DNA from 2 places in the Arthrobacter sp. FX8 genome. Region 2 is predicted to be linked to the other one. Evidence: riboswitches for the same ligand, from Rfam matches in the RefSeq annotation. Region 2 holds a riboswitch; the other holds the start of a gene.
What was found. Region 2 has a riboswitch for S-adenosylmethionine ahead of OUO20_RS20735 (cobalamin-independent methionine synthase II family protein). Riboswitches for the same ligand answer to the same signal wherever they lie in the genome.
Positions count from the first base shown of each region.

Region 1: another riboswitch for S-adenosylmethionine. It lies ahead of OUO20_RS15735 (DUF1737 domain-containing protein); the one in region 2 lies ahead of OUO20_RS20735 (cobalamin-independent methionine synthase II family protein).

Region 1 covers NZ_CP113505.1:3,359,691-3,364,096, forward strand. Annotated here, with positions in the region: gene opgC (OpgC domain-containing protein) at 1-1,707, opposite strand, end outside; SAM riboswitch class IV at 1,933-2,048, shown strand; gene OUO20_RS15735 (DUF1737 domain-containing protein) at 2,062-2,337, shown strand; gene OUO20_RS15740 (rhodanese-like domain-containing protein) at 2,334-2,744, shown strand; gene OUO20_RS15745 (O-succinylhomoserine sulfhydrylase) at 2,745-3,953, shown strand; gene OUO20_RS15750 (glutamate--cysteine ligase 2) at 4,090-4,406, opposite strand, start outside.
Region 2 covers NZ_CP113505.1:4,399,491-4,403,896, reverse strand. Annotated here, with positions in the region: gene OUO20_RS20750 (hypothetical protein) at 1-382, opposite strand, end outside; gene OUO20_RS20745 (S26 family signal peptidase) at 615-1,229, opposite strand; gene OUO20_RS20740 (SipW-dependent-type signal peptide-containing protein) at 1,248-1,943, opposite strand; SAM riboswitch class I at 2,200-2,303, shown strand; gene OUO20_RS20735 (cobalamin-independent methionine synthase II family protein) at 2,317-3,525, shown strand; gene OUO20_RS20730 (uracil-DNA glycosylase) at 3,727-4,356, shown strand; gene OUO20_RS20725 (hypothetical protein) at 4,369-4,406, opposite strand, start outside.

The DNA of each region.
Region 1 (4,406 bases), 1.0 Mb from region 2:
GAACTGGAACAGCGATGACATGCCCGAATAGAGGTCGTAGGTCCGGCCGGCCCCGTTGTGCCCGGCGCCACCGGTCCCCTGGTCCACGAACGTGGTCAGGGCCTCGGTGTGGAAGAACGGGAGCAGGGACAGAAGGAAGACGCCGATCAGCACGGCCAGCGCCGTCAGGTAGAGCTTGCCGGCGCGGCGGGTCGTGAGGTCGACCACCTGCCCGAAGTCCTCCCTGGCCTTGGGTCCGTACACCATGCCCACCACCAGTCCGGAGAACAGGACGAACAGTTCCGCACCCGACACGAAGCCCACGGCCTCCTGGGTGAGCAGCTGGAACAGCGATGCCATGCCCAGGTGGTTCACCACCACAAAGACGATGGCCATCCCGCGCAGCAGATCGATGCGCGAGTCCCTGGCGGAGGGATCCTGGTAGCCCCAGGCCGTGGCTGCGTTGATCCGGCGGGGTATCTGCCACAGGGCCACCAGGAGGATGGCCATGGCGGCGGCAACAGTCCAGGCGGCAGCCCCGGAGAGCGTGTTGGCCCGGACGTAGGTGCTCCCGGATGCCACTTCGGTGACCGGCCCGGTGACCATTGGCGATGCCTTCAGCCTGTCCAGGGCCGCTTTGGCGATGCCCGCCTGTCCCGTGAGCAGCCAGCTGATGCTCGCCACGCCGGTATCCCTGGTGCTGGTGCGCTCGTCCCAGACAACGGCGGCCGTCCCGGCAAAAGCTGGGGAAGTGGCAGTTCCCACCACCTGGTCCCACCAGCCCGCCTTGATGTCCGCCTCCTGCGCGCCGCCGGACGCGGGGCTGTAGAAAGCAGAGGTCTGGAGGAGGAACGGCTTGTTGCGCCCCTCGGAATAGGTGCCGTAGAAGTTTTCGCCGCCGGAGGCCGTCAGCATGTCCTGGAGCTCGCCGGCCCTCGGCTGGGAGTTGACGGCGGGGCCGCCGGCCGTGTCGTCGTGATAGGCGGCCAGCCCCGCCCAGTCCACTGCGTCGTCGCCCGGGTAGTAAGGGGCGTAGGCGCTGTCGCTTGAGTTCCAGGCCCCGTCGCCGTTCGTGTCCAGGAGGGAAAAGCCTTCGGTTCCGGGCTGCGGGGCATCCCGGTTGCGGTCAAAGGGGTAGTCCTTGCCCAGGTAAGGCGCCCACACCAAGGTGGCCCGGCCGCCGTCGTACTTCTTGAACGCTGCCGCCACAGCCCTGAAGGCCTGCCGGTACGCGGCGGGCTGCTGGCCCCAGGCCACCCAGCTTGCATTCATGTCCGGGGCGAACCGGATCAGCAGCTGCCCCTTGAACCCGGACGTAAGGTCGCGCACCTGCGCTGCGAATGCTTCCGCTTCCGCGGTGCCGAGCTGGTCCAGGGGCACTGACGGCTTCACCGTGAGCAGGGCGTGGGCGCCTAGGGACGCGGCCTGCTGAAGGAAGCCGTCAAGGTCGTTCCGTTCCGAATCGCGGTAGGGGATGGTGATGTCGTGGCCGAAGACGGCCGGACTGGCACCAAGCCGGCCGCTGAAGCCTGCGGCGGTGTCCTCGCCCCACTCGAGCACCGCGCCCAGCCAGGGCTTTCCCTTCTCCGGCGCAGCGTCCGCCGCATGCGCCGGCGCAGCCGCCAGCAGGGCAAGGAGGCTGACGATGGCCGCGGCCAGGAACGCCCCGATGGACGGCCGGCGGGTCCCGCGGATGGCGGCCTGGTGGCGCGATGTGTTTGCCCGCATGCTGACAGGACCCCCGGTGCTCATTGCTGTGACGACGGGGCGGCGCCCCGGTAAGAACTTTATCGGCCCCGCGGCCCCGGGCGGCACGTGGCGGGCCGCCCACCTGCGGCGATGTCCGCCGTCGCGCTTTCCTTCAACCCCGCGCCTCCCTTCAGCGCTGCTCAATTACGGAACATGACGACGGCGGCGGTGCGGCTTGGCGCGGCAGATGTTACGTTTTTGGGGAGTAATGAGTACCGGTGTGAAGCCCTGACTGGCCGGTCGGCAACCCTCCCTTTCGCGGCGGGGTGCCTCAGGTGAATACTCGGCATATCGACCGATTCGAGCTGCAAGCGTGAAAGAAGGAGATCCGTCGTGTCTGACGCACCTGCCCCTGACGAAAAATTGTCCTACCGCCTGATCACCGGCCCGGATGACCGTTCATTCTGCGAGCGGATCTCCACGGCCCTGGCCGACGGCTATGTGCTGCACGGCAGCCCGGCAGCCACCTTCAATGGCACCAGCGTGATCGTGGCGCAGGCAGTGGTCCTTCCGGCGGCAATCGCCTCGGCCGATGCCGCGGTTGCCACCGCAGTGGATGAACTGGACGCCGAATTTGAAGGCGAGTTCGACGGCGAGGGCCACGCATGAGCTACGCGGGAGACCTCACGCCCCAGGAAGCATGGGAGAAGCTGGAACAGGGCGCCATCCTGGTGGACGTCCGCACCGAGGGCGAATGGGCCCACATCGGCATTCCGGACACCAAGGCCACGGACAACGACCCCCTCTTCATCCAGTGGACCTTCCCCGGCGGCATCCCCAACCCCGACTTCATCAACGACCTCAGCCAGCAGGCGCCCGAGGACCGTTCAACCGAACTGGTGTTCCTGTGCCGCTCCGGCCAGCGGTCCATCGCGGCAGCCATCGCGGCCACCCGGGCCGGCTTCACCTCCTACAACGTGCTGGAGGGCTTTGAAGGCGAGCCGGACCGCTATGGCGAACGCACCGTCAACGGCTGGAAAAACCGCGGCCTTCCCACCAACCTCGGAAAGAACTAAGTGACCTTCAACCAAGACGCCCCCGGCTGGAACCCCGACACCCAGGCTGTCCGTGGCGGGCTGGACCGCACCAACTTCCAGGAAACGTCCGAGGCCATTTTCCTGAACTCCGGCTTCGTCTACGAATCCGCGGCAGCAGCTGAACGCGCCTTCACCGGCGAGGACGAACGCTTTGTCTACTCCCGCTACGGCAACCCGTCCGTGGCCACCTTCCAGGAGCGGCTCCGGCTGCTGGAAGGCACCGAAGCCTGCTTCGCGACGGCGTCGGGCATGTCCGCGGTGTTCACCGCGCTTGGTGCCCTGCTGGCTGCCGGCGACCGGGTGGTGGCCGCCCGGTCGCTGTTCGGTTCGTGCTTCGTGATTTTGAACGAGATCCTTCCCCGGTGGGGCGTGGAGACCGTCTTCGTGGACGGGCCGGACCTGGACCAGTGGCGCGAGGCCCTCTCCAAGCCCACCACCGCCGTCTTCTTCGAATCCCCGTCCAACCCGATGCAGGAGATCGTGGACATCGCCGCGGTCAGCGAACTTGCGCATGCCGCCGGCGCCAAGGTGGTGGCGGACAACGTCTTCGCCACTCCCCTGCTGCAGCGCTGCGGTGACCTGGGCGCCGACGTCATCGTCTACTCCGGCACCAAGCACATCGACGGCCAGGGCAGGGTCATGGGCGGCGCCATCCTGGGCACCAAGGAGTTCATCGACGGTCCCGTGAAACAGCTAATGCGCCACACCGGGCCCGCACTCTCGGCGTTCAACGCCTGGGTCCTGACCAAGGGCCTGGAGACCATGAGCCTGCGCGTGAACCATTCCTCCGCCACGGCGCTCCGGCTCGCAGAGTGGCTGGAAGAACAGCCCGCCGTGAGCTGGGTGAAGTACCCGCTGCTCAAGTCCCACCCGCAGTACGACCTGGCGGCACGGCAGATGAGCGCCGGCGGTACGGTCCTCACGCTTGAGCTGGCTCCCTCCGGCGGGCGCTCCGGCAAGGAAGCGGCCTTCGCACTGCTGGACGGGCTGCGCATCATCGACATCTCCAACAACCTTGGTGATTCGAAGTCCCTGATCACGCACCCCGCCACCACCACGCACCGCGCCATGGGGCCGGAAGGGCGAGCCGCCATTGGGCTCAGTGACGGCGTGGTGCGGCTCTCGGTGGGGCTCGAGGACCCGGAGGACCTCCTCCGCGACCTGGAACAGGCACTCAAGCAGATCTAGCCGCGCGGGAAGCCCTAGCTCCTCTGGGTCCGGGCGACGCGCTTCCTCACTCTCGATGCGCAGATTCCCTGGCGCGCACCAAATATGGGCCGCGAAGAGGAATCTGCGCGTCGGGAATGGATATGCGCATCGAAGGTCAGCTCTGGCGGACCCGCAGCAGTTCGGGCGTGCCCTCCACGTCAGCAAGGTCCAGGGCATCCCGCATGGTCACGTTGACGGCCTGCCGCACCACGGCGCCGAACCCCATGTCCTCCGGGGGCGGTCCCGCCAGCGCCTTGTCCCGGGCGCGGCGCTGTTCGGCGGCTCCCGTTCCGCGGGCGATGATGTCCTCCACCCCCTGCCGTGCCAGTGCCAGTTCCCCCTGTTCGGACAGGACGGGAGCCAGGTAATCCACCAGGGACCGGACCACGTCCGCGGCCGGTGCGGGCCGGAAATTCCCAAAATCCAGGAGTT
Region 2 (4,406 bases):
TCGCCAGCGGTGCTGGCGGCCGCTGCCCCGGCGGGGTCACGGCGTCGTCAATGCCTGCAGCGGTGACCCCAATGCCCAAGGTCAGCGACGTGTCCGGTGGATCCTGCGAACCCGCGGGCCGGGAAAGGATGAAGCGGAGGTAAGGTGAGGGGCCGCCGCGCAGATCCCGCAAGGGAACCAGCACGTCCTGACGGTGTTCGGCCAGCGTCACCGGCGCTATGCGCGGCGTGGAACCGATGGGACAGCGCAAATCCCCGCCCAGGCCGCTGCTTCCCTGCCAGGCGACGTCGCATTCGTCCACGGAAACCAGGTAGGTCCCTGTGCCGGCAAGCCCACCGTCCGCAGTCACCTGCAGCGTCGACTCACCGCTGGGCTGGTCCACCGAAATGCCAATCTGCCAACTGAAGGACTCCCCTGCTTGAAGCGCAGGAAGGGCCAATGGATACATCGACGAAGAAAGGGACAGGAAGCCTGCCGCTCCTGTCTCCGGAACCGGAACCAATGGTTCGTCAGCCACCGCTGCGCCGGGCGCAGCGGTGGCCAGCAAAACTGCGATAACCCCCGCGGCTCTTGCGACGCGCCTGAAGCTGGCTCCCGCCATGTCATTTACGACCTTACTGTTGTGGTTTCGCCGGGGGTTCGTCGTCAACCTCCGCCTGGCCAGTTGCACCGTGTCTCGGCCAGTAGGCCCATGTCACCAGCACGGTCACAGCGAGCGTTGCTGCACCCAGGAACTCCGGCCCCCGTGAAGCCATGACCCAAGCTCCTAAGCCGGGAACGGTGACCAGCACCTTCTGCGCCGTGGCCACCTCGTAGGGCAACGGGTCATCCGAAGTGTTAGCGTCGCCGCGAAGCCTTAGCGACGCTGTGGCCCCCTTCACACTGGGCGGGTCAACTGCCACCACGCGGTGGGTCACCAGGGCGGTCGCCGCTTCCCGGCGGACCGACACGACGTCGCCCGGGACGAGATCCTTGGCGGTGACCTGCACGGTCAGGGACAGCGCACCGACTGGATAGAGCGGCTCCATCGATCCCGTACGGAAAACGACGAAGGACGCTTTGAAGAAAAGGCCGAGGACCAGGGAGAGGATGCATGCCAGTCCCAGCAGGGCAACGACGGAAAGCAATACCTCCCTGAACCCCCGGGCCACGCTTCCCACACCCGGCGGGAGCCGGGTTCCGGACGGCACGGCCGCCGCCCGGAACCCGGACTCACGCCTGGCGGACATCCGAAGCACGGGTGGCGGCTACGACTGGCCTATGGTGCTGCTGAAGGTCCACAAGGGGGTGGTCCGCAATCCCTGAAGATCAACGCTTGCATTCGAAGGGAGCGTCATTGCGAAGCAAAGACTCACAGGTGTGCCCGCAGCTGCGTCCGTAGCTCCGGCCGGAAGGTTGATCGGAGTGTCCGAACGGGTGTTCAGGGTCGAGCCAACAGGAACAAGATCAGTTCCATTGGAGGAGAAGTTGGTGGCGTTGCAAAGGTCCTTGTCCACATCCTTCTTCAGCTGGTACCGAAGAGCACCGTACAGCGCTGCAGAGTTGGTGGCTGAATCAGTTCCGTCGAGCCGGGCAGCCCCCGTCAGCGTGGCCACCAATGATTGGGACTTGTCGGAAGCCCGCAACTGCATCGGGGCGTAGACCGTCGACCCCGGCACGAGATCGTCAGCATTGACGCTGAATGTCAGGGCTCCACCGGGAGCAGTCGGCTCGTCAGCCCAAACCGCCTCGCTTGAAGTACCGGACCACGTGTTCTGCTGCATGTGGTAGACCTTGGTACCCGGGCCGCCGCCGTTCCCGCTCTGGCCGAAGACCCACTCGTTGTCCGTCCACGCAGCGAGAGTGAAGGCTGCGCCGATCCCCAAGACAAGGCCGCCGGCAAGAATAGCGCGGACTTTATTAGCCTTTTGCGAGCGCGGCTTAGCGCTGGTTGATTCAACCATGATTTCCCCCAAATTAGAATTAAACCCCGAACGGTAGGAACCGGGACACTGGTATGGGGGATTATCGGTATTTCCCCCAAAAGACCGATGTTTCTACATCATCATTACTTACTAATTAAAGTCAAGTCGGTGTATTAAATGTTATCAACTGTCGCTTTCTCCGGCGGAATCGTGCGGACGCGCTCCGACGGACGCTGCCGCGCCACATTATGAAACCGAGTTGCCCCGCCGCCACGCTGTCGCTTTAGGTGGGAGTGAACCATCCGGAGCGGCCGAGAGACCTGGCTCAATGACGCCGCAGCAACCACGTCCCGGCAGACTCCTGCCGGCCGAAGGTGCTACTGCCAGGACCGATGGAAAGGAAGATTCCAGCATGTCCCAGAACACCGACCATATCCGCGTGACCCACGCCGGTTCATTGCCCCGCACCCCTGAACTCATTGCGGCCAACGCCGCCAAGGAAGCCGACGGCATCACGCCGGAATTCCTGGAACTCCTCGAAGCCTCCGTAGTGGACGTGGTGCAGCGCCAGAAGGACCTTGGCATCGACATCCCCAACGACGGCGAGTACGGGCACACCATGTCCAGCTCGGTGGATTACGGGGCGTGGTGGAATTACTCCTTCGCCCGGCTCGGGGGCCTTGAGCCAACCACCGTGGACCGCTGGGCCGAGTCCGGCGTCCGCCGCTCGTCCCCCGGCAACGTTGTCCTGACCTCGTTCCCGGACCGGCGCGACCGGCAGGCCTTCAACGAGGCCTACAGCGATCCCGCATCCGGCATCCTCACCCACCGCAGGAGCGTTGCCCAGCCCAAGATCGCCGGACCGCTGACCTACACGGGCCAGGACCTGGTGGCCTCGGACATCCGGAACCTGAAGACCGGGCTCGCCGCCGCAGGCCTCACGGATGGCTTCGTGGCCTCCCTCTCCCCCGGCTCATGCGCGCGGGTAGCCAACGAGTACTACAAGAGCGACGAGGAACTCGTCTACGCCTGCGCTGATGCCATGCGGGAGGAATACAAGGCCATCATCGAGGCCGGCCTTACGGTGCAGCTCGATGATCCGTCCCTGGCCGAAAGCTGGGACCAGATCAATCCCGAGCCGTCCCTGGACGATTACCTGAAGTTCATCCAGCTGCGCGTCGAAGCGACCAACTGGGCGCTGCGCGGCCTGCCGCAGGAACAGATCCGGCTGCACGTGTGCTGGGGATCCTGGCACGGCCCACACACCACGGACATCCCGTTCGCCGACATCATCGGCTCTGTGCTTCAGGTCAACGCCGGCGGCTATTCCTTTGAAGCGGCAAACGTCCGCCACGAACACGAATGGCGGGTGTGGGAGGACACAAAGCTCCCCGAGGGCAAGGTGATCATCCCGGGCGTTGTTTCGCATGCCACCAATGTGGTGGAGCACCCGGACCTGGTGGCGGACCGGATCGTCCGCTTTGCGGACCTCGTGGGCCGCGGGAACGTCATTGCCTCCACCGACTGTGGCCTGGGCGGCAGGGTGCACCCGCAGATCGCCTTCGCCAAGCTGGAGGCACTGGGTGAGGGTGCCCGCCGCGCCTCGAAGCGCCTCTTCTAGCCGCTCCCGCACCGACGCGCCGGCTGTGCCTTCCATCACCGGAAGGAGCGGCCGGCGTTTCGCTTGCCTGGGCTTGCTAAACTGGAGTAGGCCGACCAGGAGTTGGTCCACCCCAATCAACCGCCACTGATGTGCCGTGCCGCCGTGCGCCCATGTCCGTGGCGGCAGCAACGCCAATCCCCGCAGGAGATCCAGCACTTCATGACAGCCCTGGCACCCGAAACATTCCACGAACAGCTCATGAGCCGCCGCTACGAACCCAGCGTTGCCGCCGTCAACGAACTGTGTGATTCCCTGCAGGAGGCCAAGCCCGGAACCGTGGTGCCCTACGTGGACCCCATGCACGACGTGGAGGAATGCCGCATTATCAGCCTGTTCTCCAACATCGGCGAGGTGGATCCGTCCGGGTTCATCACCCCCGGCGACCAGGACGCTGTTACCCGCATGCTGGGGATCCAGTGGAAGCTTGGCCTGCGCCCGGAGTTCGTCATGCCGTGGAACGTCCACCCTTGGCACGTCCCGGGCGAACCCAACGGCAAGTTCACTCCGGACCAGATCCAGTCAGGCCTGAAGCCCCTGCTGAAGTTCCTGGCCCTGGTCCCCCGCGCCTCGGTGATCGTGGCGCATGGCACCGAAGCCAACCGCCTGGCCAACCTGCTGTTGAAGACCGAGGTGCCCCTCCTCTGGCGCCGCGGCCTGAAGACCTACAAGGTCCGCTCGCTGAGCGGCCGCGCCTTCGCCGGTTCCCCGGCCCGCCAGGAGGAGTACCTGGAGGACATGCGCACTGCCTATGCAGACGCCATGGCCCGCACGGGTATTGCCAAACCTTAAGACCTGCGCCGCTCAGCCTGTGGCATCGGACTCGGTAAACGAAATTCCCG